Regions from separate parts of the Kistimonas scapharcae genome, predicted to be linked through region 1. Evidence: predicted binding sites of a transcription regulator. Region 1 holds the regulator's gene; each other region holds the start of a gene.
What was found. Region 1 encodes sigma-54, which starts transcription at its own class of promoters, with help from an activator protein. Its sites were predicted from a motif close to TGGCACNNNNNTTGCTNT; they were not measured.
Positions count from the first base shown of each region.

Region 2: a site for sigma-54 is predicted at 2,975-2,992, ahead of glnL (nitrogen regulation protein NR(II)). Genes of this name have one in related genera too.
Region 3: a site for sigma-54 is predicted at 3,507-3,524, ahead of nirB (nitrite reductase large subunit NirB). Genes of this name have one in related genera too.
Region 4: a site for sigma-54 is predicted at 5,827-5,844, ahead of ABD892_RS20040 (amino acid ABC transporter substrate-binding protein). Genes of this name have one in related genera too.

Region 1 covers NZ_BAABFL010000003.1:9,455-17,079, forward strand. Annotated here, with positions in the region: gene lptC (LPS export ABC transporter periplasmic protein LptC) at 1-233, shown strand, start outside; gene lptA (lipopolysaccharide transport periplasmic protein LptA) at 220-729, shown strand; gene lptB (LPS export ABC transporter ATP-binding protein) at 814-1,539, shown strand; gene ABD892_RS00185 (RNA polymerase factor sigma-54) at 1,701-3,200, shown strand; gene hpf (ribosome hibernation-promoting factor, HPF/YfiA family) at 3,376-3,684, shown strand; gene ptsN (PTS IIA-like nitrogen regulatory protein PtsN) at 3,712-4,164, shown strand; gene rapZ (RNase adapter RapZ) at 4,323-5,201, shown strand; gene ABD892_RS00205 (HPr family phosphocarrier protein) at 5,198-5,467, shown strand; gene mgtE (magnesium transporter) at 5,605-6,963, shown strand; gene pmbA (metalloprotease PmbA) at 7,021-7,625, opposite strand, start outside.
Region 2 covers NZ_BAABFL010000479.1:867-8,491, reverse strand. Annotated here, with positions in the region: gene ABD892_RS26000 (DEAD/DEAH box helicase) at 1-321, shown strand, start outside; gene glnG (nitrogen regulation protein NR(I)) at 394-1,839, opposite strand; gene glnL (nitrogen regulation protein NR(II)) at 1,836-2,957, opposite strand; gene ABD892_RS25985 (DUF4124 domain-containing protein) at 3,143-3,709, opposite strand; gene ABD892_RS25980 (Na+/H+ antiporter NhaC family protein) at 4,029-5,441, shown strand; gene ABD892_RS25975 (zinc transporter ZntB) at 5,507-6,472, opposite strand; gene ABD892_RS25970 (FAD-dependent oxidoreductase) at 6,761-7,625, shown strand, end outside.
Region 3 covers NZ_BAABFL010000016.1:77,207-84,831, reverse strand. Annotated here, with positions in the region: gene ABD892_RS01360 (bifunctional protein-serine/threonine kinase/phosphatase) at 1-1,584, opposite strand, end outside; gene ABD892_RS01355 (NarK family nitrate/nitrite MFS transporter) at 1,695-3,164, opposite strand; gene nirB (nitrite reductase large subunit NirB) at 3,584-6,121, shown strand; gene nirD (nitrite reductase small subunit NirD) at 6,145-6,492, shown strand; gene ABD892_RS01340 (NAD(P)/FAD-dependent oxidoreductase) at 6,496-7,625, shown strand, end outside.
Region 4 covers NZ_BAABFL010000453.1:18,382-26,006, forward strand. Annotated here, with positions in the region: gene ABD892_RS20015 (lysophospholipid acyltransferase family protein) at 1-505, shown strand, start outside; gene ABD892_RS20020 (TIGR00645 family protein) at 672-1,202, opposite strand; gene ABD892_RS20025 (amino acid ABC transporter ATP-binding protein) at 1,322-2,092, opposite strand; gene ABD892_RS20030 (amino acid ABC transporter permease) at 2,137-3,234, opposite strand; gene ABD892_RS20035 (amino acid ABC transporter permease) at 3,240-4,424, opposite strand; gene ABD892_RS20040 (amino acid ABC transporter substrate-binding protein) at 4,726-5,778, opposite strand; gene ABD892_RS20045 (amino acid ABC transporter substrate-binding protein) at 5,881-6,888, opposite strand; gene folM (dihydromonapterin reductase) at 7,076-7,625, shown strand, end outside.

The DNA.
Region 1 (7,625 bases):
TAGAATTGAAAAAGAACGTTGTCATGACACAGGTCGAGGGTGAAACCCAAAAGCTGCGCATGGACACAGACTTTCTGACCATATACTCTGGTCAGGATTTTGCCGATACCAACCGGCCGGTCACCATCATCAGTCCCAGCGGCGTGATGAAAGCCAACGGCATGAAAGCGTTTTATAAACGGGATTTTATCCAGTTGAAGTCCAGGGTCAGGGGCGTACATGAATCACGCTAAATTCACTCTTACATTTGTTGCCGCCATGGCACTGTTCAGCACGACGTCTGCACTGGCACTGCCCAGCGATCGGGAAAAACCGATCCACATTTCTTCAGATTCTGCCGACATCGACGACAAAAATGGCATTTCCATCTACCGCGGCAATGTCATCATGACCCAGGGCACCACCAAACTGACCGGGGACATTGTGACCATCTACTCTCAGGATCGACAGATTCAGAAAGTGGTCTCTGAAGGCAAGAAGAAAAAGGCTTACTTTGAAGAAGAACAGGACAGTGAGAAAGGCCTCCTCAAGGCCTGGGGCAAGACCATCAAGTATTACCTGGATCATGAAAAGGTCGAGCTGATCAAACAAGCCCGTCTTGAACAAAAAGGCGACACTTTTACCGGTGACATGATCGAGTATGATAAGCAGGCTCAGGTCGTCAACGCAAAGGCGGATGGCGCCAACGAGGGCAAACGGGTCGAGATGGTGATCCAGCCTCGCCAGTAAGCCGGTCCTTTCCTGGGATGGCTGCCTCATAACGCAGCCATCACCGTTCCAACGAGTTTCGATGTACAGCGGTTAAACGACAGCATGTCTCAGCTTAAAGCCTGCAACCTCAGAAAACAGTACGGTGGCCGCCAGGTCGTCAGGGATGTCTCTGTCAGTATTGAGAGTGGGCAGATTGTCGGACTGCTCGGCCCCAATGGCGCCGGCAAAACGACCTGTTTTTATATGATTGTCGGACTGGTGCACGCCGATGGCGGCCAGATCCGGATTGACAACCAGGACATCACACCGCTGCCCATGCACGGTCGCGCCCGCGCAGGCATTGGCTACCTGCCACAGGAAGCCTCCATTTTCCGCAAGCTCAGCGTGGCGGATAACCTGATGGCAATCCTTGAAACCCGCAAGGACCTGACCAAGACGCAGCGTGTTGAAAAGCAGGAACAATTGCTGGAAGAGTTCAACATTCAGCATATCCGCGACAGTGCAGGTATGAGCCTGTCCGGTGGAGAGCGGCGGCGGGTTGAAATTGCCCGTTCACTGGCAACCGAGCCCTCGTTCATCCTGCTGGATGAACCCTTCGCCGGCGTCGACCCTATTTCGGTCAATGATATCAAACAGATTATCCAGCATCTGAAAAATCGCGGCATAGGCGTCCTGATCACCGACCACAATGTACGCGAAACACTGGATATCTGTGAACACGCCTATATTGTCAGCGAAGGCCACATTATCGCCGAAGGCGACAGTCACGCCATCATGGCCAATCAGAAGGTTCGCGACGTCTATCTCGGTGAACACTTCCGTATCTGATGCAAAATCCAAACCAGCCATGTACTATACCGTCGCGTAAGCGATAAATGTCGCAATAGGCTGAATAACCGCAGGTGCTAACAGGTACCTGACACGCTCTCAGGGATGAGCAAGAACGACAACCGTGAATCAGATGTAGTACAACCAGGACCGGTAGAGTCATGAAGCCATCACTGGAACTCAAGATTGGCCAGCAACTGACCATGACCCCACAACTGCAGCAGGCCATCCGCTTGCTGCAGCTGTCAACACTGGATCTGCAGCAGGAGATCCAGCAGGCCATTGAGAGCAACCCCCTGCTTGAGCAGGAGGAAGGTTCGCCAGAAAGCAATGTCTCGGAAGAGTCCACGACACAGGAAGACGACACTGGCAGCGAAACCGGCCTGACTGACTTTGCAGAGGGTGAAAAAACAGAACAAAACCCAGAAGTATCAGATTCCCAGGAAGAGTGGTGCGATCAGATCCCATCTGAACTTCCCATCGATAGCGGCTGGGATGATGTCTACCAATCCTCATCCGGCTCTCAGGCCGAACGTCCTGACGACGACTTCACCAGTCGCAGCAGCGCCCCCGACTCACTACAGGATCACCTTGAGTGGCAGCTCAACCTGACCCCAATGAGTGACACCGATCGCCTGATCGGCATGGCGATTATCGACGCAATAAACGACGACGGATACATGACATGCTCCTTGGAAGATATCCTTGAGGGCATGGATCCGGAACTGGAGGTCGAGCTTGACGAAGTCGAGGTCATGCTGCGTCGCATCCAGCAGTTTGAACCAATCGGCGTAGCCTGCAGAGACCTGCGCGAATGCCTGCTTATACAGCTAAACGGTCCTGACGTTCAGGAAGAACCCGCATTATCTGCCGCCAGACAAGTCGCTGACCAGCACCTGGATCGTCTGGGCAGCCGTGATTACACCACGATCATGCGCAAGACAAAGCTCAAGGAACCCGAGCTAAAAGCCGCTATTGAACTCATCCAAACCCTGAACCCTAAACCCGGCAGCAGCCTTGAAACCAGCGAAGCAGAATATGTCATCCCGGATGTACTGGTCAGCAAAAAGCAGGGCGAGTGGGTCGTTGAGCTGAATCCTGATGCATCGCCACGCCTACGTATCAATACCGGCTACTCATCCCTGATCCGCCGGGCAGACAGCAGCAGCGACAACACCTACCTGAAAAATCAACTTCAGGAAGCCCGCTGGTTTATCAAGAGTCTGCAGAGTCGCAGTGAAACCCTGCTCAAGGTCGCCACCCGGATTGTCGACTACCAGCGCGGCTTCTTCGATTACGGCGAAGAAGCCATGAAACCGCTGGTGCTACACGATATTGCCGAAAGCGTGGAGATGCATGAATCCACCATCTCCCGTGTGACCACACAGAAATACATGCATACGCCCCGGGGCATTTTTGAACTCAAATACTTTTTCTCCAGTCATGTCAGCACCGCCTCAGGGGGAGAGTGCTCCTCAACCGCTATCCGGGCGCTGATCAAGAAACTGGTCGCCCAGGAGAACCCACGAAAACCCCTGAGCGACAACAAAATTGCCACCATGCTGGCGCAACAGGGTATCCAGGTGGCGCGGCGAACCATTGCCAAATACCGGGAATCCATCCTGATTCCGCCATCCAATGAACGAAAACGGCTGGTGTAGTCTACGCTGTGGCTAATGATCGGAAACGGCACGTATGGGCATACGCGGATTCCGGTAAATAGGTCGCAAAAACCCAAGACGATCGCCCCTGAGCAATGGTACACTACAGCCGTCAGCCCGGTTCGGACGGAGTGCGAACCGGATGTGAGCGAACCTGTGATCAGGAGAGTAACGCATGCAAGTTAACATCAGCGGACATCATGTCGAAGTTACCGAGTCCCTCCGCGAGTATGTTACCAAAAAACTAAACAAGCTCGCTGAACACTGCGATAGCATAACCAATATCCAGGTTACGCTGAGCGTAGAGAAAGTCAGACAGCTTGCAGAAGCGACGCTCCATATACGCGGTGCAGATATCGCGGCGTCCGCCGAGCACGAGGATATGTATGCCGCCATTGACCTTATGGCCGACAAGCTTGATCGCCAGATCCTCAAGCACAAAGAGAAAAACATCGATCGTATGCAGGGAGCCGGCTCGCACTGAGCACTCCTCGCAACTCCCAGCATTCCAATGAGTATTCGTAAGATTCTATTGCCCGAGCACGCCCTCTGCGGCGTGCAGGGTGGCAGCAAAAAGCGCACCCTTGAATATATCGCCAACCTGATCGGACAACATGATCCCGTCATCGACGCCAAGGATCTGTTCAACTGTCTTGTCACCCGAGAAAAGCTGGGTAGCACCGGTTTGGGTAACGGTGTCGCGATACCTCACTGCCGGCTGGCATCCTGTAAAAAACCGGCCGCGGTATTTCTGCAGCTGGCCGAACCCATTGACTTCGATGCCATCGATCGCCATCCGGTCGATCTTATCTTCGCACTGGTCGTGCCGGATAACAGCATCAATGAACACCTGGAGCTCCTCAAAAAGCTGGCCGAAAAGTTCAGCAACCCGACACTTTGCGAGTCCCTGCGAAAAGCCGAAAGCAGCGAAATGCTATACCAGTTGATCACCTGCGAGGAATAATTCCCTCCCTAACGGCATTGATTCCCACAAACAATAAACCACTGTCGTTTGACCTCTTTCTCTTGTTTTCATTTTTACCTATGCTTGAACTGATCAGTACTGCTGCCACCTCGGTAGCAGCAGTACTGTCGGCAGCAACAAATACGGAATGATTAACAATGTCCACTGTCCCCCGGCTGATCGTCATCAGCGGTCGATCAGGTTCTGGTAAAAGTGCAGCACTTCACGCCCTGGAAGACCAGGGGTTTTATTGTGTGGACAACCTGCCGGCCGATCTGCTGCCAGGTTTGATTGACAGCCTGCGCAACAACCCCAGTGAACAGCCTCCGCAAATTGCGCTCAGCATTGACGCCCGCAACATTCCCGGCGCTCTCAGCCACTTTGCATCGGTTTACCGTGAAATTACGGAAAAACAAGGTGTTGAGTGTGACATCATATTCCTTGATGCCGATGACACCACCCTGCTGAAACGGTATAGCTCAACCCGCAGGCGTCACCCATTGAGCAATACACAGTATTCACTGGAAGAAGCCATCAAGCGGGAAACAGACATACTGGAACCCATCTCCCTGTTAGCTGACCTGCGGATTGATACCAGCACCCTGTCACTTCATGACCTGCGCAGCACCATTCGCCAACGGGTGCTGGGCAAGCAGGAACATGGTCTGTCTCTACAACTGCAATCCTTTGGTTTCAAGCATGGCATCCCTACCGATGCTGATTATGTCTTTGATGTCCGCTGCCTGCCAAACCCCTACTGGGATGAGTCACTACGCCACTTCACCGGCATGGATGAACCGGTCATAAAGTTCCTGCAGGATGACCCTTCAGTAAAGCGAATGATCGATTCAATCTACCGTTTCATTGAAAGCTGGCTGAAAGATTTTGAGGCGGGTAATCGCAGCTATATGACGATTGCCATTGGTTGTACCGGTGGTCAACACCGGTCAGTTTTTGTCTCTGAAGCACTCGCCCAACGCTTTCGGCAGTCTCACGACAACACCCAGATTCGGCACAGAGAGATTCAGGCAATATGATCCGTGAAACCATTACGATAAAAAACAAGCTAGGGCTTCACGCCAGGGCCGCCGCAAAATTTGTCACGACCAGCTCATCCTTTGCCAGCCGCATTGACGTGGGGCGTGATCAGACAATGGTGGATGGCAAAAGCATCATGTCCGTAATGATGCTGGCTGCGAGCCAGGGCACCGAGCTGACTGTCGAGATCGATGGCAAGGATGAAGACCAGGCACTACGAGCCCTGCAAGCCCTGATTGATGATTTTTTCGGTGAGGGAGAATAATCTTCCTCCCCACCACCGAAAAGCGCTGGACATTTATCGCCCCCCCACCGCATTCTCCGCTTGCCCCACAGTCAACCGACTGACTATTCTTCAAACATATAACCACTGTCTACTATATCCCGCGGTCAAGGACAGGCATGACACAGCAACACTCCCTGGCGCTTTCAGACAACCAGCTGGACATCCTCAACAAGGCTCTGGAGGAAGGCATTTCCACGCAGGTCAAACAGATGCTGAACAGCCTGTCACCTGCTGATGCTGCCCACCTGCTGGCCTCAGCCCCCCCCCGCCAGCGCAGCCTGCTGTGGAAGCTCATTGACGTTGAGCACGAAGGCGATGTCCTCAATGAAATGAGCGATGATGTCAGGCAATTCTTTATTGACCGCATGAATGTGGCGGAACTGATCGACATTCTGGACGGACAGGATATCGACGACATCGCCGACCTGCTGCAGCAACTACCCCAGACCATCACCCACCAGGTGTTGTCGTCTATGAGCCATCAGGATCGCCAGCGGATTGAGGCTGTCCTGTCATGGCCTGAAGATACTGCCGGCGGCCTGATGAATACTGACACCAGCACGGTCAGGCCGGACATCACCATTGATGTGGCACTTCGCTACCTGCGCCGCCATGAGTCCCTGCCGGAACCCTTCGACGGGCTGCTGGTTGTCAGTAGGGATGACACCTTGATTGGCACCCTGCCCACGACCCGCCTGCTGACTCAGGATGGCAACAAAACCATCAGCGAGGTCATGGAAACGGACTTCATCGCTATCCCCGTCGACATGCAGGACAGCCAGGTTGCTCAGCTCTTCGAACGGGAAGACCTTGTTTCCGCGCCGGTGATTGACGAAAACCATCGTCTGCTGGGACGTGTCACCGTTGATGACGTCGTTGACGTTATCCGGGAGGAAGCGGATCACTCCGTGATGAGCCGGGCCGGTCTCGATGAAGACGAAGACACCTTCGCACCGACATTCAAGACTGCCCGCCGTCGCGCGACATGGCTGGGCATCAACCTGATGACCGCCTTTATTTCCGCCAGTGTCATTGGTCTGTTTCAGGATACGATCGACAAAGTCGTTGCCCTGGCGGTCCTGATGCCCATTGTCGCCAGCATGGGCGGCATCGCCGGCAGCCAGACACTGACCCTGATTATTCGCGCCATGGCACTGGGCCAGATAGGACGTTCCAATACCCGCTGGCTGGTCACACGGGAATTCATCGTCGGCCTGTCTAATGGTGTGATCTGGGCCAGCGTCGTTGCCACCGCCGCCATGCTGTGGTTTGACGACTCGGTCATTGCTCTTGTGATTGCATTAGCCATGGTGATTAACCTGACCGTCGCCGTGGTGGTCGGCGCCATCCTGCCAATGATACTCAAGGCACTGAATATTGATCCGGCGCTGGCCGGTTCCGTGGTACTGACTACCATCACCGATGTCACCGGTTTCATGTCATTCCTTGGACTGGCCACGCTGTTCTATTCATAATGTTCAGCCATAAAAAAACACCGGATAACCGGTGTTTTTTTATGGGACTATAACGTACTAATTACCGGCAATCGTCATACCATCAATCAGCAATGAACCCGTCTGAATATTGCCACGACGATCGACATCATTACCCACCGCCTGCAATTGCATAAACATGTCCTTGAGATTACCCGCAATGGTAATTTCTGATACCGGATACTGAATCTCGCCATTCTCCACCCAGAAACCCGCTGCACCCCGGGAATAATCCCCTGTCACGATATTCACGCCATGACCAATCAGCTCTGTCAGCAGCAGGCCGGTGCCCATTTGCTTAAGCAGCGCCTCCTGATCACCGGCATTACTGTCAACAAACAGGTTACGTGCACCACCCGCATTGGCAGTACTGGGCATGCTCAGCTTACGGCCAGAGTATGTACTCAACAGATAGTTGGCCAGCACACCATCCTTGATGAAATCCTTGGCATACGTTTGCAGGCCATCACCATCGAATGCACCGGAACCCATTCCGCCTTTCAATAGCGGTTGTTCATGGATATGCACCCAGTCAGGGAATATCTGCTTGCCAAGATGATCCAACAGGAAAGAGGATTGTCTGTAGAGATTACCACCACTGATACCCGCCATCAGGTTCCCGATCACGCCGCCGGCCAACTCTG
Region 2 (7,625 bases), on a different contig from region 1:
GATGTTGGTCGTGAACACGGTGTCATGCCGGGTAATATCGTTGGTGCTATTGCCAACGAAGCAGAGATCGACAACCGCTATATCGGTCACATCAAGCTGTTTGATAATTACAGCACCGTGGATCTGCCTGAAGGCATTCCGGGTGAAGTCCTGCAGCACCTGCAGAAGGTACGGGTCTGTGGCCGTCCTCTGAAAATGGAGCAGGTTCCCGGTGGTGGCGAGCAACGTCCACCGCGTCGTGGAGGCCAGGGCGGCAACCGTCGTCGTGAAGGTGGCCGTGACGGTGGTCACCAGCGTCGTCCAGCAGCCAGGACTGAATAAGGCCTGAAAAAAACCGCTATTGATTGATTCAATAGCGGTTTTTTTATCTGCCCGTTTTTTTGTTACTCCTGTTTACACGGCTTCCTCGAGCGCTTCTTCCTGATCAATAGCTTCCTCGTCATTCATGCCGAGTTCCTTGATTTTACGGGTCAGGGTATTGCGTCCCCAGCCCAGCAGGAGGGCAGCATCACGGCGTCTGCCACAGGTGTGTTTCAGTGCTGTTTCAATCATGATGCGCTCGAACGCGGGTATGGCACGATCCAGCAGGCCGCTTTCGCCACGGGTGAGCTGCTGGTCAGCCCAGTTGCGTAATGCCTGTTCCCAGTTATTACCCATTGTAGATGACCGCTGTTGGTCCAGCAGTTCCGGTGGTAGGTCGGAGACATGCACTTCCCGGCTGGAGGCCATCACCGTAATCCAGCGACAGGTGTTTTCCAGTTGCCGGACATTGCCCGGCCAGTCTAGGCTGCTCATGTAGGCTTCCGTTTCAGGGCGGAGCAACTTGGGTTCGACGCTCAGTTCACTGGCTGCCCGGTCCAGGAAGTGGCGGGTCAGCAGAGGGATGTCTTCACGCCGGTCGCCGAGGCGTGGCAGATGCACCCGGATCACGTTCAATCGATGAAACAAATCTTCCCGGAAGGAACCGGCGGCCACCAGTTTTTCCAGGTTCTGGTGGGTGGCCGCGATAATCCGGACATCCACCTGCACTGGCGTATGGCCGCCTACCCGGTAGAACTCCCCATCGGCCAGGACCCGCAAGAGCCGGGTCTGGGTTTCAGCGGGCATGTCGCCGATTTCATCCAGAAACAGGGTGCCGCCATTAGCCTGTTCAAACCGGCCACGACGCATCTGGTTGGCGCCGGTAAAAGCCCCTTTTTCATGACCGAAAAGCTCAGATTCAATCAGGTCCTTGGGAATGGCCGCCATGTTCAGGGCAATAAAAGGGTTGGCCGCGCGCGGGCTGTGGCGATGCAGGGCATGGGCAACCAGTTCCTTACCAGTGCCCGATTCGCCGTTAATCAATACCGTGATATTGGACTGTGACAGACGGCCGATGGCGCGAAACACTTCCTGCATGGCTGGCGCTTCACCAATGATTTCCGGCGTCGCCGCTCGCTCCAGCCCCTGGTACTGAATCGCCTGTTCACGGACATGAGACTGTGCACGTTTGATCAATGTGACCGCTTCATCGACATCAAACGGTTTGGGCAGGTATTCAAAGGCACCGCCCTGGTAGGAGGCAACCGCGCTATCCAGATCCGAATGGGCCGTCATGATGATGACCGGCAGGGCAGGGTGCTCTTCCTTGATCAGCTTGAGCAGGTCAAGGCCTCCTGTGCCGGGCATACGGACATCGCTGATGATGACGTCAGGCTGCTTGCTCGCAATGGCGGCCAGAGCTGCATCGGCGGTTTCGAAACTGCTGGTCTGTATCCCTTCCTGGGCCATGGCGCGCTCAAGCACCCACCGTATCGAACGATCGTCGTCTATGATCCAGACGTTACCGGTTGTGCTCATGGTGCTGCTCCTGCATCTGTTTGTCTGTCTGGCTGCTCAAAGGGGATGAACAGGGAGAATACGGTTTTCCCGGGTTCGCTTTCACAGGTAATCACGCCGCTGTGCCGGGTGATAATGGATTGGGCGATACTGAGTCCCAGGCCAGTGCCGTCAGCCCGGCCGCTGATCATGGGGTAAAACATGTTTTCCACCATGTCGGCGGGAATGCCGGGGCCGTTGTCGATAATATCTAGGCGGCAAATAAGCCGGTGACGGACATTGCCAATGGTGAACTGCCGCATGATCCGGGTTTTCAGTGTAATGTTGCCGTCACTGAGGGGCATGTGCTGGCTGATGGCCTGCATGGCGTTACGCACGATGTTCAGGGTGGCCTGAATCAGCTGCTCTGCATCGGCGGCGATAGGGGGAATACTGGGGTCATAGTTGCGGGTGAGGGTCATGTGGCCGCCGGTTTCCGCATCAATCAGGCTGCAGACCCGTTCCAGCACCTCGTGGATATTCACTTCGGCCAGCTGGGGCGGTTTGATCGGCCCCAGCATGCGGTCGACCAGGTTGCGCAGACGATCAGCTTCTTCAATGATGACGTTGGTATAGTCTTTCAGGGATTCATCCGGCAACTCCCGGGCGAGCAGCTGGGCGGCACCGCGAATGCCACCTAACGGATTCTTGATTTCATGAGCCAGGCCCCGCACGAGGATCTTGGCCGTTTCCTGGCGGGTCTTGATGGTTTCTTCGCGGGTGATACGCAGCAGCCGGTCCCGTGGTTGGAGTTCCATCAGTAGTGTTGTATGGCCATTTTCGGTCACTGGCGTGACCATGTAATCCGCGGTCAGGCCGCTACCGTTGGGGAGCTGAAGTTTGGCTTCCCGCTTGGTGTAACTGGTGGCGTTGTTCAGGGCCTGCTGAAGATGCTCGGTGGACGGCGGCTCTTCACGGAACAACTCGTCAATATGCAGGCCATGTAGTTGCCGGTCACTGGCTTCGATCAGGGTTTCTGCAGCCGTATTCATATACTGGAGCTGCAATCCTGCATCAAAGGCCAGTACGGCAGTGGTGAGGTTTTCCAGTAATGTCTGGTACATGGGCAGTATTAATTCTTGTGGATAATCCGATTGCATGTTGCACTCCCCCGGTTAATGCAAGAAGCAAACCAGTACCGGGATTCTATTGTGCACTACCCGCCTGGTGTCTGTGTTGTATGCCGGTGTGATACTTTTTAGGGCATGCCATTTTGACATACAAGCCAAAATGCACCAATAAGGTGCGTTTCGGTTGGGTGTTATGTTTAATGTCTGGCCCGGCGTCAGGGTGCGGGTGCAATGGGCGGCGTGGGCTGGGGGTTGAACAGGGCTGAGTGACGGTAAACATAAATGGTGCGCGGAGTACTGCTCAGTAATACCTTTTTACGCTGGTCGATGACTTGCGCTGTCAGGGTATGTTCACCCCGGTAGGGTTCCTTGATGATGAAGGTGCCGTTCTTGCTGAGGCCGACCTCTCTACCATTCTGCATGAGGCGGATATAGTGTCCGTTAAGCAGTTCGGGGCTGAGGTTAGTTTTTACGGTGATTTCTGTAGGGTTGCGCAGGTTTTCCTTTTCTTCCGGTGTCGTGATGGTTAACTCTGCGTACTTTGGTGGTGCTGGTTCTTCCTTGTTGGTTGATAGGGATTGAGCAGGAGTCAGGGTGGGGACAATCTGTATCGGTTTAAGCTCAACGGCTTCGGCATCTGCATCAGGGGCCGGGTCATCGGTGTAAACGACAGAGCCATCTTTTTCAACGACACGATAAATTTCCGAGTTGGCTGATGTCAGTGGTGACACGAATAATGAAAGCAGTGTGACGGCCAGCAATGCCTGCCTGAGTGAGCGCATGGGATAGCCCTTGTTTTTGATTGTTATCTCACCACATCATAACGACTCTACTGAGAGTTCTCCATCTTATTGGCGACTTATGCCGTGGGTCTGCTCTTAATCTTTCAAACATAATAATACGGAGGATTATTAGTGGTTTTTTCGCTTTTCTGTGACTTTGCACGGGTTATTAAATGAGGGGGGGCACTTTACTCAATACGATGGTTAGAAACTATGACTTCGTTAAAATGAAGGCCCTGTCTGCAGAATAAGATTTACTCAGTCGTTCGCTAACAAGATCCACTATATTTCTTACCGCATAAATTCAGGATAGAGAAATATGGCTGATCTGGGCGTGAGTTCCGTATTGCCGCCACTCTTGTCTATTACCCTGGCGATCACAAGCCGGCAGGTGTATCTCTCCCTGATCGCAGGTATCTGGTTTGGCCACACGATCCTGTTGGACGGTGCCCTGTTTAACGGCTTGGCAAACAGTCTTGATGCACTCATACAGGTCTTTCAATCCCCGGATGATACACGTGTTATTTTCTATACGTTTGTCATTGGCGGGTTAATTGCCATCCTGGAAGCCTCAGGGGGCGTGCGCGGTTTTATCAATTGGCTGGAAAGAAAACGCTGGGCAAATAATCGCAGGCGAGCACAATGGTTGGCCTGGTTTATCGGTATCGTCATTTTTATTGAAGCGAATTTAACGATACTGGTTGCTGGTATTGTTTCACGCCCCCTGTTTGATCGTTTTCGCTTGTCGCGGGAAAAACTGGCCTACATCATTGATGCGACCTCCGCGCCGGTATGCATGCTGATTCCTCTTAATGGCTGGGGAGCATTCAACCTGGTTCTGTTGGGCAATATGGGGGTCGCTGATCCCCTTACCACCCTGTTATATGCCATACCGCTCAATCTGTATGCGATCTTTTCGTTAATCCTTGCGGCTGGGGTGATACGGTTTGACTGGAATATGGGGGCAATGAAAGCGGCAGAGCAGAGAGCGGCGGGGGGACGCGTACTGTCACCGGGCAGGATACCGCTGATCGATCAATCCCTGTTTACCTTTGAGGAAAAAGCCAGCGTGAAGCCCCGTGCTATCAGTATGCTGTTGCCAGTATCCGTCATGCTGGTGGCGATGCCGCTGGGACTGTGGATCACCGGGCAGGGGGATTTCCTGAAAGGTTCAGGTTCTGCCAGTGTGTTGTCTGCAGCACTGGCTGCCGTCCTATTCGCCTGTCTGTTGGCATTACTTAACCGACAATTATCGCTCACCGAACTGACTAATGTGTTCATAAAAGGGGCTTCGGGCATGATGCCTTTGGCACTCATCCTGCTTTTGGCGCTGGCACTGGGGAATGCCACCCAGGCATTGCAGACGGGGCAGTACGTTGCGGGAAAAATGGGGCATGATTTTCCATTGACACTGTTACTGCCGCTGATGTTTCTGTTTTCTGCGATGATCGGGTTTTCGGTCGGCTCAAGCTGGGGCACGTTCGCAATTATGATGCCCATCGCTGTGCCGCTGGCCCAGGCTGTGTCGGCGCCCCTGGCGCCGTTTATAGCGGCAGTTTTATCGGGTGGCGTGTTTGGTGACCACGCCTCGCCGATCAGTGACACCACAATTGTTGCTTCAATGGCCGCAGCGACTGATCACATTGATCATGTACGTACCCAGTTACCCTATGCGCTGCTTGCTGGCGGTTTGTCTCTGCTGGGTTTTGGTGTTCTTGGGTTCATCGTGTGATATTTGTCCGGATTATCAGGTTTATACAGGATGAAACAGGCGACCAATACCAATAGTGACCGGAGTCATAACCATTTCCGACGATAGAAGTACATGAGCTGTAAAACAAATAACAGGACGAGCATGGAGCAGAAAATAAAGAAGGCGCGCTCATCCTGGGAACCGGGAATGCCGGCAAGATTAACGCCAAGCAGCCCCGTCAGAAACGTCAAAGGCAGGAAAATCGTTGTGACCAACGAGAGAAAGTAGACGCGTTGGTTCAATGCATCCGATTGCAGGATCATCAACTCTTCCTGGGTGACATTGGCGCGTTCACGGATGGCATCCAGATCATTGATGACATGGGTAAGTTTGTCCTTGATGTCGTGCAATTTCTGGCGGTCTGCCCGGCTGAGCAGCGGTGTTTCTATTGTTATCAGTTTGATCAAGGCATCGCGCTGCGGGGCAACATAACGCCGGATATAGACAGCTTGTCGACGGATCACCGCAATATCATTGCGCAGTGCCGGGTCATGCTCCGTCAGTACTCTTTCCTCAAGGTCTGTCACACGGTCATCCAACAGGTCTATCAGGGTGATTTTGTGATTGGCCAGGCGGTCACAGAGTGTGGTGATAAAACTCCCTGTGTTCTCGGGGCCGAATCCCTCTTGAATATGGTTCGCAAGACTGCTGATGGCGGCAGTCGTCTGGTTGGAAACGGTGACAATCCTGTGCGGGCTAAAGTAGCCGCGGACCGGCGTCATATCCTCTTCTTTCGGGCTTGCTTTCAGATTGATCGCATACAGGGACAGGAGCAGGCCTTCCCGGGTCTGGTGTGCGCCGGTATGAGCATGGCTGGTGAGCAATAATGATTTTGCACTATCGGGCAGGTTACTGTTATTGATCCAGTCTTGAGCTTCCCGGGTCGTATAGTTCAGATGCACCCAAAGCAGGCCATCGTCAGTATGCCAGTGATCGATTTGATCCGATGTCAGAGGTTGATCATTGGATGGTCGATCCAGAATAAAACCATAAAGAAAACAGTGTGACATGGCTTACCTTTCTTTTTCAGGCAATGACTGGCAATCCGGATGTTAGATGCCTGTAATCATCGGCAGGCTGTGGCTAAGAGTAGCCAACATTGCTGAAAGATCAGACAGGGATGCAGGTCAGGCGTAAAAAGACAATGACGGGCAGGTTGATTCGATTTTCATCAGACAAGCTGCAGATGTTGCAATCATCTGAGGTTGGCTACTTTTAGACTGTTCCGGCGACGACTGTCCAAGACTGTTGGACTATGTGCAACGGATCACAGGTATTCAGGGGAATTTCTTTATTGCTTGGTTGAGACAGACAGTATGCAACGGGCAGTGGTGATTGGCGGCAGTGTGGCGGGACTGATGGCGGCTAAAGCGGTAGCGCCGTTTTTTGATGAAGTGATCTTGCTGGAAAAGGACAGGCTCAACGACGACAACGGTCTCCATAAAGGGGTTGGGCATGGAGGGCATGCCCATGTCTTATTGCCGAGTGGCCTTGATCTGTTAAAACAGTTGCTTGATGCACCGACGCTTGATCTGAACGCTTATGGGATTGTTCCGGCAGATACAGCCAGTGAGTTGAAGTGGTTCCAGTTCGGTGTTTGGAAGACCCGGTTTCATTCCGGTATCGACATGGGGTGGTGCCATCGGTCTGTGTTTGAACGGCAGCTGCGCCAGGATGTGCTGTCTGTCGATACAATACGGATGCTCAGTCCGGCCAAAGTCACAGGCCTGTTAATGTTGGAACAAGCACACCACGTTGCTGGTGTCTGTTACAGGAGTCCAGGTGATGAAGAGAGTGATATAACCCATACCCTGACAGCCGAGCTGGTGATTGATGCCAGTGGGCGGGGGACCCACACCCCCCGATGGTTGCAGGACGCCGCTATTGGGCGTGTTAAAGAGGATGAAGTCAGTGTCCGGATTGCCTACACCACTCGACGTTTCAATTTACCTGCTCATGTGGCAGCGGCACTCGATTGGAAGGTTTTGTCCATTTATGCAGAACCTCCTTATGACCGGCGGGGCGGGCTGATCTATCCCATTGGAGGAAATGAATGGATGGCTACTCTGATAGGGGGCAATGGGGAAGTGGCTCCCATGGCGATGGACGGTTATCTTGACTTTGCCCAATCGTTACCGCAACCGGATATTTATAAGGTGCTGA
Region 3 (7,625 bases), on a different contig from region 1:
AAGATCCTGGCAGAATTCCGATAAAGCCTCATAACGTTCAGTCGGGTTGGGAGCGACAGCTTTGGCCAGCGCCTGGTTGATCCATTCTGGCAGGTCGGGACGGTCATCCGTCACCGGGCGATACCGGAGATGTTTGTAGTGCTTGATGCGAATGCTGTTCCCGGCGATTTCGCGGTAGGGAAGGTGACCTGTCAGCATCTCGTAGACAATCACACCGACGGCGAACTGGTCGGCACGGTAATCGATAGCGCTGCCCAGAAAATATTCGGGCGCCACATAATTCTTGGTGCCCTGCGGGGTATTGTCATGGAGCCCTGACTGGATTTCAGTGTCTCCGGCGACACGGGCGGCGCCAAAATCAATCAGTCGAACGCGTCCGTTCGGGTCAATCATCAGGTTTTCCGGTTTCAGGTCCTGATGGAGGATCTGCATTCTGTGCAGGCCCCGTAAGGCGCAGACAATCTGACGGGTCAGGTCCCTGACCGTATTGAGGTCTGGCCTGGGGTTGTCCTGCATCCAGCTTCGCAAAGTCTGTCCCGGGATGTACTCACAGACATGGTAGAGAAACTGCTTGCCTGCCTTCGGTGCATGAAGTGTCATGATCGCAGGATGGTTGACCCGTCGTCCTATCCATTCTTCACGGAGAAAGCCGTCGAGGTAGAGTGGGTCATCGTCAAAGTTAACGGACGGCGTCTTGATGACAACCTGTTGGCCGGAATCAGTATCTTCAGCCAGATAAAGCTGGCTCCGGGTGCTGGCATGAAGCGTTTCCAGGATGCGATAGCCATCCAGAATCTGTCCAGGCTCCAGATCCGGTGGAAACCGCAATTGTGCCAGCCGTTCCAAGGTTTCATGGCTGTTTTCGGCCGGCAGAGTATCAATGCGACAAATGACAACCGTCAGGTTATCACTGCTACCGGCGGATAGAGCGGTCTGAACCAGGCTGTCTGCTATTTGCTGGAGCCCCGGGTTGCCCATGCAGCTGGCGACAATTTCCCTGTGACTTAAGACATCGTGAATGCCGTCGGTGGTGAGAATGAATACATCGTCTGTTTGCAGGGTTTCAGTGCGGTAGTCCACTTCGGTATGACGGTGCATGCCAAGTGCACGTGCTAGGTATTGTCGCTGGCCGAGACGAGACGTATGGTCTTCGGTCAGGCACTCCAACTGCTGTTTTCTGAGGCGGTAGATACGGCTGTCACCGATATGCAGCAGGTGGGCAGTATTGGATTTTAAAACGATGCCGGAAAACGTCGTACAGAGATCCGTGTCGTTGTGAATGTGATGTTGACCCTGGTAGTGCAGCCAGCTGTTGATGGCGGTAATGACCTTGCCAGCGGCATGTCGCACCTGCCAGGAGTCCGGCGTACTGTAATAGTCTGCCATGAATGATGAAATACTGGTGTGGCTGGCTTCCCTGGCCCGTGTACAGGCGCTGACACCGTCGGCAACCAGTGCCACAATCCCCTTGTGCGTGAGGGCATTGTGGTTGTCAGGTATGCGGATCGCACAGGCATCCTGATTTTCCGGTTTGATGCCGGCGCTGGTGCTGAAAGCGTAATTAACGTCTAGCTTGTTGCTCATACTGCCCGTTTACCTGTCCATAAAAAAAGAGGGTGACTGCTGTCAGTCACCCGAATGTACCACTGACAGACTCAAGCGGGGGAATCTGTCATGGTATGTGCTGGATAAGTTCAGGACACGTCAATCATGGTGACGGTGCCATCCGGCATGACTTCTGTCATCTGACCCTTAGGCTCTTCCAGGAACAGCAGGGTCATAAAGCCCAGTACTGCGGTGCCTGCAATCACAAGAAAGAAGGTCTGGTAATCGACCAGGGAGAGTACGGTCAGGTAGAAGACAGCACCCACATTGCCGTAAGCGCCTGTCATACCTGCGATCTGGCCGGTCAGGCGTCGCTTGATCAGCGGTACCACGGCAAATACGGCACCTTCACCGGCCTGTACGAAGAAGGAACAGGTCATGGCGGCGACAACGGCAAGCACCAGCGGCCAGCTGGAATCGATAATGGACATGGTGGCGTAACCAACGGCCAGTCCTGCCGTTAACACCAGCAGGGTTGTTTTGCGGCCGAAGCGGTCACTGATTAATCCGCCGCCGGGACGTGACATCAGGTTCATGAAGGCATAGGCCGAAGCGACCAGGCCAGCCATGACCGGATCCAGTTCAAAGGTGTCCATGAAGAACAGTGGCAGCATGGAGACAACGGCCAGCTCAGAACCAAACGTGGCGAAGTAAAGGACATTCAATACGGCAACCTGCTTGAACTTGTACTGGTGGATCGTAGGCACAGGCTTGCTGAATATTTCTTTGTTGATCTGCCAGGCTTTCCAGGCGTCAAGGAGATACAGCAGTGTCAGGCCAATATAAATGGCTGTGGCGATCCCGGCTGACAGCATGCTGACGCCCTGGGGGGACAGCTTCCATGTCAGCAGTGCCAGGGCGGCATACATCGGGATTTTCATGATCAGCAGCAGAACAAAGTCACCTTTGGAGGTGACTTCCATGCCGCCCAGGTTCTTGGGGCGGAAATAGGTAGAACCTTTGGGTGTGTCACTCACGCTCATGTAATAGATGACACTGTATGCCAGTGACATCAGGCCGGTCAGTCCGACCGCATAGCGCCAGCCATCCTCACCGCCAAACAGCAGTGCGATCGTTGGCAGTGTCATGGCCGCCGCCGCCGAGCCAAAGTTACCCCAGCCACCGTAGATTCCTTCTGCGGTACCCAGTTGCTTGGCCGGAAACCACTCGGAGACCATCCGGATACCAATCACAAAGCCGGCACCGATGCAGCCCAGAAGGAAACGGGCGATGGCGGCCTGGGTGAAATTGTCGGCCAGCGCGTACATAAAGCAGGGAATACTGCATAGCGCCAGCAGGGCTGAATATACACGACGGGGGCCAAACCGATCGGTCAGCATACCGATGATTACCCGGGCAGGGATGGTCAAGGCCACGTTAAGGATTAACAGGGTCTTGAGTTGTTCGCGAGTGAGTGACAGTGAGTCAGCAATCGCAGTGACCAGTGGCGCATGGTTAAACCAAACGACAAAGGTAATAAAAAAGGCAATCCAGGAAAGATGAAGGGCGCGCATCTTTCCTGTAAATGAAAAGATATTGATTTTATCAGGTTCTGACATGTCTGCTCCTTGTCGAGACGTACGTTATCGCTGTCATGAACCCCTTTCAGCAAGGATCAGGCCAGAGTGATGCTATTGTGCTGCTGAGGGGGATTTATTCTCGGGTTAAAGCGTTTTTATCCCACCTGCTGTCTGCTTGCTCAGGGTGCTGGATTGATCGAATCGTGGCCTGATGAGCTCATTTGTTGTGCCCGGTCAAAACAGGCGCACCAAATTGTGCGTGCACCGGGGCTCTGAAATGAACCTTTATGGTGCGCGGTTTTGGTGCGGTGCTGTCAGGATGGAGCGTTCCTACTGTCAATGTTTTCTTTAACTGATTGTTATTTAAGGGGTAATAGAGTTGGGCGTGATATTTGCTTTACTGGTGCAGTCAGGTTGGTTTCACCCAACGCGAGAACAATAAATGACTGGAGCCAGGTATGCAGCATAAGGAAACACTGGTCGTAGTGGGCAATGGCATGGTGGGCCATCGGTTTATCGAAAAGCTGGTGGATGCCGGTGGCCTTGGGCAATACGACGTCATTGTCTTTGGTGAAGAGCCCCGCTCAGCGTACGACAGGGTGCATCTGAGTGAATTCTTCAGTGGTAAGACGGCTGATGATTTAAGCATGGTTGCCAGTGGTTTTTATGATCAATCAGGTATTGAGCTGGTACTTGATGATCGTGTCACCAGTATTATTCGTTCGACACAGGAAGTGGTATCCGTCAGTGGTAGGCGAGTCGCCTACGATAAACTGGTGCTGGCAACCGGCTCCTATCCTTTTGTTCCGCCTGTGCCGGGTCATGACCGTGACAATTGCTTTGTCTATCGCACGATCGAGGATCTGGAAGCCATTCGCGAATCTGCCCGATCCAGTAAGGTGGGTACAGTTGTCGGCGGTGGTTTGCTCGGTCTCGAGGCGGCCAAGGCACTCAAGGATCTGGGGCTGGAAACCCATGTCGTAGAATTTGCCCCCCGTCTGATGGCCGTACAGGTAGATGAAGGCGGTGGTGCCATGCTTCGCAGGAAAATTGAACAGCTGGGTGTGTTCATTCATACCAGCAAAAACACGCAGCAGATTGTGGATGGTGAGGACTGTTTCCACCAGATGCAATTCGCCGATGGTGAAGTGCTGGATACCGATATTGTGCTGTTTTCTGCAGGTATCCGTCCGCGCGATGAGCTGGCCCGGTCGTGCGATCTGACGCTCGGCGAGCGTGGTGGAATTGTCATCGATAACCAGTGTCGCACATCGGATCAGGCTATATACGCGATTGGTGAGTGTGCATTGTGGGATAACCGGATTTTTGGCCTTGTGGCGCCAGGCTACCAGATGGCGCAGGTTGCAGTGGATGACCTGCTTGGCAGCGAAGGCAGTGAATTCACCGGTGCTGATATGAGCACGAAACTGAAACTGATGGGTGTAGATGTTGCCAGTATCGGTGATGCCCATGGTCGTACCCCGGGTGCGTTAAGTTATCAGTATGTTGACGAGGAGCGAGAGGTTTATAAGCGGCTGGTGGTCTCCAAAAGCCGGAAGAAACTGCTGGGCGCCGTTCTCATTGGTGATGCTGACGACTATGGTTCACTATTGCAGATGATGCTCAACGACATTCGCCTTCCAGCCAAGCCTGCACAGTTGATCCTGCCTGCCAGTGATGGTGCAGCACCTGCAGGGCTTGGCATCACGGCATTGCCGGAAACGGCACAGATTTGTTCCTGTTTCAATGTCAGTAAGGGAACTTTGTGCAGCGCGGTCGCGGAGGGTTGTCAGGATATTGCTTCGCTGAAAAGTGCTACGAATGCCGGTACCGGCTGCGGTGGGTGTTCCGCACTGGTCAAGCAGGTACTGGACAGCGAGCTGGAAAAAATGGGGGTTGAAGTTAAGAAGGATATCTGCGAGCACTTCCCTTATTCACGGCAGGAACTTTATCACCTGGTCAGGGTAGGTGAGATCAAGAGCTTCCAGGCGATGCTGGAAAAACACGGCACCGGTCATGGTTGTGACATCTGTAAACCAACGATTGGTTCGATCCTGGCGTCATGCTGGAACGACTATGTCCTGAAAAAAGACCATGCCCACCTTCAGGATACCAATGACTACTACCTGGGCAATCTCCAGAAAGACGGTACGTATTCCGTGGTTCCCCGTGTGCCGGGTGGCGAGATCACACCCGAAAAACTGATTGTGATCGGTGAAGTGGCCCGGGATTTTAACCTTTACACCAAAGTGACCGGTGGTCAGCGGATCGATCTGTTTGGCGCCCGTGTCCATGAACTACCGTCTATCTGGAAACGGCTTGTGGATGCCGGTTTTGAAACCGGACACGCCTACGGCAAGGCAATGCGGACGGTGAAATCCTGTGTCGGCAGCACCTGGTGCCGTTATGGGGTCCTCGACAGTGTCGGTATGGCGATTCGGATCGAAACCCGCTATCGCGGTATCCGCTCACCGCACAAGATCAAACTGGCGGTATCTGGCTGTACCCGCGAGTGTGCTGAGGCTCAGAGTAAGGATTTTGGTGTGATAGCCACCGAAAAAGGCTGGAATCTCTACGTCTGCGGCAATGGAGGTATGAAGCCCCGGCACGCGGATCTGTTTGCCACAGAGCTGGATGATGAGGCGCTGATCCGCACCATTGACCGCACCATGATGTTCTATATCCGGACGGCTGACCGGTTGCAGCGCACATCTGTCTGGCTTGAAAGCCTCGATGGTGGGTTGGATTATCTGAAGGAAGTCATTCTGGAAGACAGCCTGGGTATCGGCGAACAGCTGGATGCAGATATGGCCCGGTTGGTTGGAACCTATGAGTGCGAATGGAAGAAAACCATCGAAGACCCTGAGCAGTTGAAGCGATTCCGGCATTTCATCAATAGCGATGCAACCGACGACAACGTGGTGTTTGTCAGTGAACGCCAGCAGATTCGTCCTGCTTTAGAAAGTGAAAAGTCACTGATTGCGACGAGTGCCTGATCAGAAACGCCAAGGAGACAATGATGGAACAGTGGACAACGGTTTGCAGCCAAAATGACCTGATACCCTACCTGGGCGTCTGTGCCCTGGTGGCGGAAAAGCAGGTTGCGCTCTTTCAGGTAGGCGACAGTTTGTATGCCATTGATAACTACGACCCGGTCAGTCGTGCGAATGTGCTTTCGCGGGGGATTGTGGGGGATCTCAAGGGCGAGCTGGTTGTGGCATCACCGGTCTACAAGCAGCATTACTCGTTGCTGACGGGGCAGTGTCAGGAAGAGCCTGAGATCAAACTGTCAGTGTACCCGGTACGAGTACTGGATGGCATGGTTCAGGTCTCGCCAAACCCGGACACCCGGGCGCAGGCAGCCTGAGTTATGCGACGGCAGCAGCTTGTAGTCATCGGCAATGGTATGGGAAGCGTACGTTTCCTGGAAACGCTGGTGGCCGGAGGGGAGCATGGTTATGACATCACGGTACTGGGTGATGAGCCGGATCCGGGTTATAACCGGATCATGCTATCCCCTTTACTGGCCGCTGAGATCCCCTTTTCAGACACGGTGTTAAGGTCTCGCCGATGGTATGACGAAAACGGGATCACGTTGCATACTGGTGCGGACTTTCGGATTGTTTCGATCAATCGACTACAACGTCTGGTTGTCACCACGGCAGGTCAGCCGTTTCCTTATGATCACCTGGTGTTGGCCACCGGCTCTCATTCCTATATTCCTGGTATTCCGGGCGCCAGTTTCCAGGGTGTTGTGTCGTTTCGGCGTTATGGTGATGTGGAAGCCATGTTGAGTGCAGCAGAATCCGGAAAAAACGGAAATCGGGCTGTTGTGATTGGTGGCGGCCTGCTGGGGCTTGAGGCGGCCAATGCCCTGAACTGTCGTGGTATGCAGGTCACCCTGGTGCATAGCCAGTCGGTACTCCTGAACCGTCAGCTGGATGCCTATGCCGGTCAGTTGTTACAGAGTGAGCTGGAATCACGAGGCATTGCTTTTCTGAAACCTAAACGCACAACCTCGATTGAAGGTGTAGATGGTCGAGTCACCGGCGTGGGTTTCAGTGATGGCTCATGCATTGTTGCAGATCTCGTAGTGTTCGCCATTGGTATTCGACCCAATGTGCAGTTGGCTGTTGAATCCGGACTTGCCTGTAAGCATGGCGTTCTGGTGGATGATTTGATGTTTACTAGCGATCCGGCAATCAGCGCTATTGGTGAGTGTGTTGAGCATGGCGATGAAACGTTCGGGCTGGTGGAGCCCGTCTATTCGCAGGCGGTAACCCTTGCGCGTCGTTTGCCAGGTGAAATACAGCCATTCGTTTCTCGCCCCTCGGCAACAAAGCTGAAAGTCAGTGGCGTACAGCTGTTCTCCAGTGGTCAGTTTCAGGGGGAGGGTTGTGATGATGTCATCACTCTCAAGCATCCCGATGCTGGCATCTATCGCCGACTGGTCATTCGTGATAACCGGGTGGTGGGGGTGTTGCTTTATGGTGATACGTC
Region 4 (7,625 bases), on a different contig from region 1:
GATCAAGGCGCTGGACCGGTGGATCTATCGCTCCAGAAGCCGGGTCAAGGTCGGTTTGATTCCCGCCAACGTTACCGGTGTCAAAACACTGCACCGTGTACTGCGGGAAAAGGCAGTTGTTGCTGTTCTTCCTGATCAGGAACCCGGCCCAAAAAGCGGCGTCTTTGCCCCTTTCTTTGGCGAACAGGCCTGGACGGGCAAACTGGTCAACAACCTTGCCAGTACTCACCCTGCGGCATTACTGAGCATGTACGCCAGACGGCGTGATAATGGTGGTTATGAGGTCGTTATCAAACCGGCGCCAGAGACGATCAGGGATAAAGATCCCGCTATTGCTGCAACCGCGATGAACGCCTCCATCGAAGCGTGCATCAACGAATGTCCGACAATGTACCAATGGAATTACGCACGTTTCAAAACACGTCCGGAAGGCAAAGAAAAGCTCTATCGGTTCAAGCGTAAGCACCGTAAAGCACAAAAGGCCCAGGCACGGATTGCCACCTGATAGATCGAGGATAAGACGAACTTGCAAGCCGGTATCGGCCATACCCGTTTGCAGCAGCGGCAGGGATGCCGCGGGAGTGTCGCCGGGCAGGAAAGCCCGTCGACACGGGCGTAAAACGGGTATGGCCGATACCGGCATACCCGTCACTACAACACCACAGACACACTTAACGCTCGTGAATAATCACACTTTGCTGTTTCTTGGAACGTCCCAGCAAACGATCCTGAACCGCCATACCTACCGCTGAAACCACAAACGTCAGGTGCACGATGACATACCACATGATCTTGTCATCCGGCGTATTGCTGGCATTCATAAACACCCGCAGCAGGTGAATGGATGAGATGGCCACGATCGATGTCGCCAGCTTTGCCTTCAGCGAATCGGCATCCATTTTGCCCAGCCAGGCGAGTTTTTCACGCTCTACCTCACCCACTTCCAGCCGTGAGACGAAATTCTCATAGCCACTGAACATCACCATCAATGCCAATCCACTGACCAGCACCAGGTCGACCATGCCAAGGATATGGAGAATCAAATCACGTTCAGGCATTTCCAGCAGATGTGAGTACAAGAGCCACACATCCTGAAAGAACTTGATCAGGACAGCCAGCAGAATCAGCGACAGCCCAAGGTAAAGTGGCGCCAGAAGCCAGCGCGCCGCGTAAATACAGGTATCAAAAAATTTCTCTATCATGGTCCCCCACCAGAAAGCCTAAACTGGCGGGGGATAAAATACCCGATGAAACGCGGAAAAAACAGAAAAACAGGACAGCGATTCAGTCCACGTTCAGGCAAAACTCCGCTTTAACCTGTTCAATGACTCAATATCTGCCCGAGGAACAGCCGGGTTCGTTCTGATTGTGGCTGGTTGAAGAATCTGTCCGGATCATTCTCTTCAATGATCTGCCCACCATCCATGAAGATCACCCGATCAGCCACCGTCTTGGCAAACCCCATTTCATGGGTGACACACAGCATGGTCATGCCCTCTTCTGCCAACTCCACCATGACATCCAGCACTTCCTTGATCATTTCCGGATCAAGGGCAGAGGTTGGTTCATCAAACAGCATGACACTGGGATTCATGCAGAGACTGCGGGCTATGGCAACACGCTGCTGCTGCCCGCCGGATAACTGACCCGGATATTTATCGGCCTGATCGGGAATCCGGACACGTTCGAGATATTTCATCGCAATTTCATCCGCTTCCTTTTTGGGCATTTTGTGTACCCAGATCAAACCCAGTGTACAGTTCTCACGAACCGTCAGATGGGGAAACAGATTAAAGTGTTGAAAAACCATCCCCACATCTTTGCGTATGTGTTCAATATTTTTAAGGTCGTTGGTGAGCGGGACACCGCCAACCGTGATATCACCTTCCTGGTGCTCTTCCAGCCGGTTAATACAGCGAATCATGGTCGATTTGCCTGAGCCGGATGGACCACAGATAACAATCCGTTCTCCCCGACGTACGGTCAGGTTGATATCCTTCAGCACATGGAAATCACCGTACCACTTGTTAACGTTACTCAGTTCAATGACAGGCTCAGCCGTTGGTTCAACCTGTGATTCTGTTGCATCCATAGAGACATCCCCACCCTTTTTTATTCTGATTAAACTTGAGACTGTCAGCTGTTCTTATGGCCTGTATCGAGTTTACGCTCCAGTGCAAGACTGTAACGGGACATTCCAAAGCAGAAAGCCCAGAAGACAAATCCCGCAAACAGATATCCCTCTGAGGCAAATCCAAGCCATTTGGGGTCATTCAACCCCGCCTGAACAATCGCCAGCAAATCAAACAGCCCAATAATCAATACCAGACTGGTGTCTTTAAATAGGGCAACAAACGTATTCACGATGCCGGGGATACAAATCTTCAACACTTGTGGCATAACCACCAACCCCATGCCTCGCCAGTAACCCAGACCAATAGCAGCGGCCGCTTCATACTGTCCCTTGGGAATCGCCTGCATACCGCCACGGATAACTTCCGCCAATAACGCCGCCTCAAACAGGATGAGGCCAATCATGGCTCTGACCAGTTTGTTAAGATCAATCTCTTCGGGGACAAACAACGGCAACATCACCGACGCCATGAACAGGATGGTGATCAAGGGTACGCCACGCCAGACTTCAATAAAAACGACAGATAGCGCACGAATTAATGGCATGTCACTGCGCCTTCCCAGCGCCAGCAAAATACCAGCGGGCAGTGCAAAGACCATACCGACAAGCGCCAACACCAGGGTCAACATCAGACCGCCCCAGTAATGGGTTTCAACAACGGAAAATCCGGGACCACCATAGAGCAGCCACCAGGAACTCACCGGAAATCCGGTAAGAAACCAAAGCGCCCCCCATTGCCGTGCAGGCATGCGGTCCCATAACACCCAGACGATCACAACCGTCAGCTGTACAAAAAACAGGTTGACCCGCCAAAGCTCACTGTCAGGATAAAAACCATAGATAAACTGCTGCAGACGTGAGCTAATGAACACCCAGCAGGCGCCACCACTGTCACAGTCCATGCGGCTATCACCCAGCCAGTCTGCATCTATCAACGCCCATTGAACGAAAGGCGCAAGGGTAAACCAGAGAAACGCCAGCCCTGCCAGTGTCAGCACAGTATTGACCGGCCCATCAAACAGATTGTCTCTCAACCACCCCACAATCCCTCTGCGGGCAACGGGCGCAGGCCGATCCGGTAATGTCTTGTCATTCACCATTATGCTTATTTCTCCACCAGCGCCATTTTACGGTTGTAGAGATTCATCAATAGCGACACCAGCAGGCTCATCATGAGATAAACAGCCATGGTCATGCCGATGATTTCTATGGCCTGTCCGGTTTGATTCAGCGTTGTCCCCATAAACACACTGACCATATCCGGATAACCAATAGCCGTTGCCAGGGATGAGTTCTTGATCAGGTTCATGTAGTGGGTAGACAGTGGCGGAATAATCACCCGCATGGCCTGGGGAATAATCACCAGCCGCAACGTTCGCCCCCGCGAAAGCCCCAGCGCATGGGCCGCTTCAGTTTGCCCCTTGTTGACCGCTTCAATACCGGAACGGACATTTTCAGCAATATACGACGCGGTATAGAAAACAAGCCCCAGCAGCAATGCCATCAATTCCGGCAAGACAGTGATTCCGCCCCGAAAGTTAAACCCTTTCAGTTGTGGAGACTCCCACACCACAATGTTTTGTCCGAATAGCATGACAAGCACAGGTAAACCCAACAGCAGGGCAATGGACACAAGTGCAACAGGCAACGTCTGTCCTGTCTGACGCTGACGGCACCGACTCCAGAATACCAGCAGAATACTGGCAGCTATTGCCAGGAACAGCGCGGCAGCCAACCAAGCGGCTCCCGACTGAAACAGTGGTTCAGGGACATACAAACCCCGAACATTGAGAAACATACTTTCCCCTAATGACAGGCTTTGTCGTGGTGATGGCAGGATTCGCAATACCGCAAAATACCAGAACATGATTTGCAGCAGGACGGGAATATTGCGAAAAATCTCGATATAGGCACCACAGAGGCGGGAAACCAACCAGTTGCCCGACAATCGCCCAACACCGACAAGAAAACCAACGACTGTCGAAAGGATAATGCCCAAAATAGAAACCAGAATGGTATTGAGCAGACCCACAATAAACGTACGACCAAAGCTATGGGATTCATCAAAATCAATCAGGGTTTGCGTAATGCCAAAACCTGCGGATTGATCCAGAAAATCAAACCCGGTTGTAATCCCACGTTTTTCAAGGTTGGTGACCGTATTATCAACAATCACAATCACCATGAAAACGACAACTGCCGCCACGATCACCTGAAACAACAGGGCGCGTTTATCGGGATCATTCCAGAAACGGGTTTTCATGTTGTTATGGGAAGCTTTTACACCCATTCCTGCTCCCTCTTGAAATAGCTGCTAGGCAATATTGGTTCTATCCGAAAGCGACGAGCGACACAGGTCAAAAGAACAATCCGCTGTCGCATTATTATTGTTATTCATTACCACTGACTCAGCATAACCTGACGACAGCAATGACGTTGCTGCCAGCAGAGGTGTCACGCTGCAGCAGCGGCAAGGACTGCCGCGGTAGCTCCGCAGGGTCAGGAAGACCCTTCGGAGCGGCGAAAGCGTGACACCTCCGCTGGCGGCTTCCCGGTAGCCTGACTAAACGAAAACCACCGGATACCTCGACTTACCGGAAAGGCGGTGCATAAAGAATCCCACCCTGGTTCCAGAGCGAGTTGATTCCCCGGGCCACCTTCAGGGGTGATTTATCCCCCACATTCCGTTCAAAAATTTCGCCGTAATTACCCACCTGCTTCACGATCTGATAGGCCCAGTCATCAGACAGTCCCAGTCCTTTGCCGCCGGGGCCATCGGAGCCCATAAACCGGGCAACTGCCGGGTTGGTGGATTTCTGCATTTTGTCGACATTCATGGAATTGATATCGAGTTCCTCGGCATTGACCAGTGCGAAGAGGGTCCATTTCACGATATTGAGCCACTGATCATCGCCCTGCCGTACGACCGGCCCCAGTGGCTCTTTGGAAATCACTTCTGGCAGAACAACAGCACTGGCAGGCTTTGCCAGACGCAAACGCTGACCATAGAGACCTGACTGGTCAGCGGTCAGCACATCACAACGCCCCGATTCAAACCCTTTTACGGTCTGGTCAGCGGTATCATAATTGACGGCCTCATATTCCATCCCGTGCTGACGGAAATAATCCGCCAGGTTCAATTCGGTGGTACTGCCAGAAAGGACACAAACGGCCGCACCATCCAGTTCACGAACGCTCCTTACTCCCAGGCTTTTACTAACCATAAAGCCCTGTCCGTCATAATAGGCAACACCCGCAAAATTCAGACCAAGAGTATTATCGCGGGTCTGAGTCCAGGTGGTGTTACGGGACAGTACATCAATCTCGCCGGATTGCAGGGCAGTGAATCGCTCCTTTGAGGTCAGCGGGGTATAACGAACCTTGCTCTTGTCACCAAGTACCGCTGCAGCTATTGACTGACAAACCTCGACATCCAGACCTGACCAGTTGCCTTTCTCATCCGGCGCAGAAAAACCAGGCAACCCGGTATTCACGCCACACTGCAGATAGCCACGCTCTTTTACAGATTCCAGTGTTGAGGCGCCCATCGCCATGGTGGATATTGAGCCCAGAGCAAGGGCAGCACCGGCCAACCATGAACGGCGTCGGCTTTTGACAGGGGTGCGATCAATGTTTGCTTTCATGTCCCATTCCTGTGTTTTTCTTGTTGTGTTCTTTTTCAGCATGTCCGTAATGCAAGTTACAGGCCAGACAACTTTCTTAATCATGGTGACCTTGTCGCTACCTTACCGGAACGGCGGCGCGTATAAAATCCCCCCGTCTCGCCATAGCGCATTGAGACTCCGATCCATTAACAAGGGTGAAAGAATCCCCAGATTTCGCTCGAATATTTCTCCATAATTGCCGACTTGACCAATGACCTGCCCGGTCCAGTCCTTCGGTAGCCCCATGCTGTCAGCCGGTATCGACATTTCAAGGAAACGTTCCACAGCCGGACCACGCGGACGCTGTGCAATTGTTTTCTTCGCCAACCCCAGCTCCTCACCATTGATTAACGCAGCCAGTGTCCAGCGCACAATATTGAACCACTGGGCATCGCCCTGCCGGACAACCGGCCCCAACGGTTCCTTGGAAATCATATCGGGTAAGACAACCGCCTCTGTGGGTTTTTTCAGGCGTAAACGAAGGGCATAGAGTTGCGACTGATCGGATGTGACGACATCACACCGCCCATCCCTGAACGCACTGGCAACCGCATCATAGTTTTTCATGACAACCGGACGGTAGGTTTGCCCCTGTTGCTGAAACCAGTCAGCCAAGTTCAGTTCCGTGGTTGTTCCTGCGATCACGCAAATTGAGGCATCATCCAGTTCGGTCGCACGTCGGATTCGTTGCTTTTTCCAGACCAGGAATCCCTGACCATCGTGGTAACTGATACCCGCAAAGTCCAAACCCAGCGCAGTATCACGGGAAAGTGTCCAAGTGGTATTTCGGGAAAGCAGGTCAATAGCGCCAGACTGCAAGGCGGTGAAACGCTCCTGCGCATCCAGTGGAATAAAACGTACGGCATCGGCATCCCTTAAAGCAGCCGCTGCGACAGCACGACAGAAATCCACATCAAATCCCTGCCACTGTCCCTGATCATCCTGCGAGGCAAACCCCGGCAAACCCGGATGAACACCACAGCGCAGGAAACCCCGTTCCTTGACTGTCGCCAGCGTGCCAGACCATACGGTGAGCGGTGTCAGGATCAAAAATACCAGGGCTGCAATACGATACCAAAACGGAATCATGGCATGTTGTCTTTTTTATTTTTGGTTTTTTGCACAGCTGCCAACCTTAGCGTTTTTTCGCATTATGAAGCAATCCACGTTGCCTCCCTCTGTCCTGATTTCCCACGGGAACTGCCGGGATATAATCCCGAAAAGCTGTGATACACTCCATGCCGCCGCACATTGAACAATAACGGTATGACACCCTATGGCAGAAACCTTCCGTTCCCCGATCCTGATTACCGGCGGAGCCCGTCGACTGGGCCTGTACAACGCACGGACACTGAAACGGGGCGGCCATCCCGTCATCATCACGTACCGGACAGAGAACGATGAACTGGAGGCATTGCAACAGGAAGGCATACACACTATAAAGGCGGATTTTTCCAGCAACGAGAATATCCTGGCTTTTATTGGCAGGATCCAACAGGAAACTGACAGCCTGCGCGCCATCATCCACAATGCGTCCGACTTCACACCTGACGTTGATTCACCGCTGGATACCGATACCCTGGCCTCACTGTTCCAGGTTCATATGATGGCGCCATGGCTGATCAACCGGGGTTTGCGACCTTTGCTTGAGAACTGCGACAGTGGAACAGCCGACATTATCCACATGACAGACCACAACACCCGCCATGGAAGTGCGACACACGCCGCCTATTCAGCCACCAAGGCGGGTCTGGAGAATATGACAGCATCCATGGCTCGACTGTTTGCCCCGACCATCAAGGTCAATGCCATCGCCCCCTACCTGA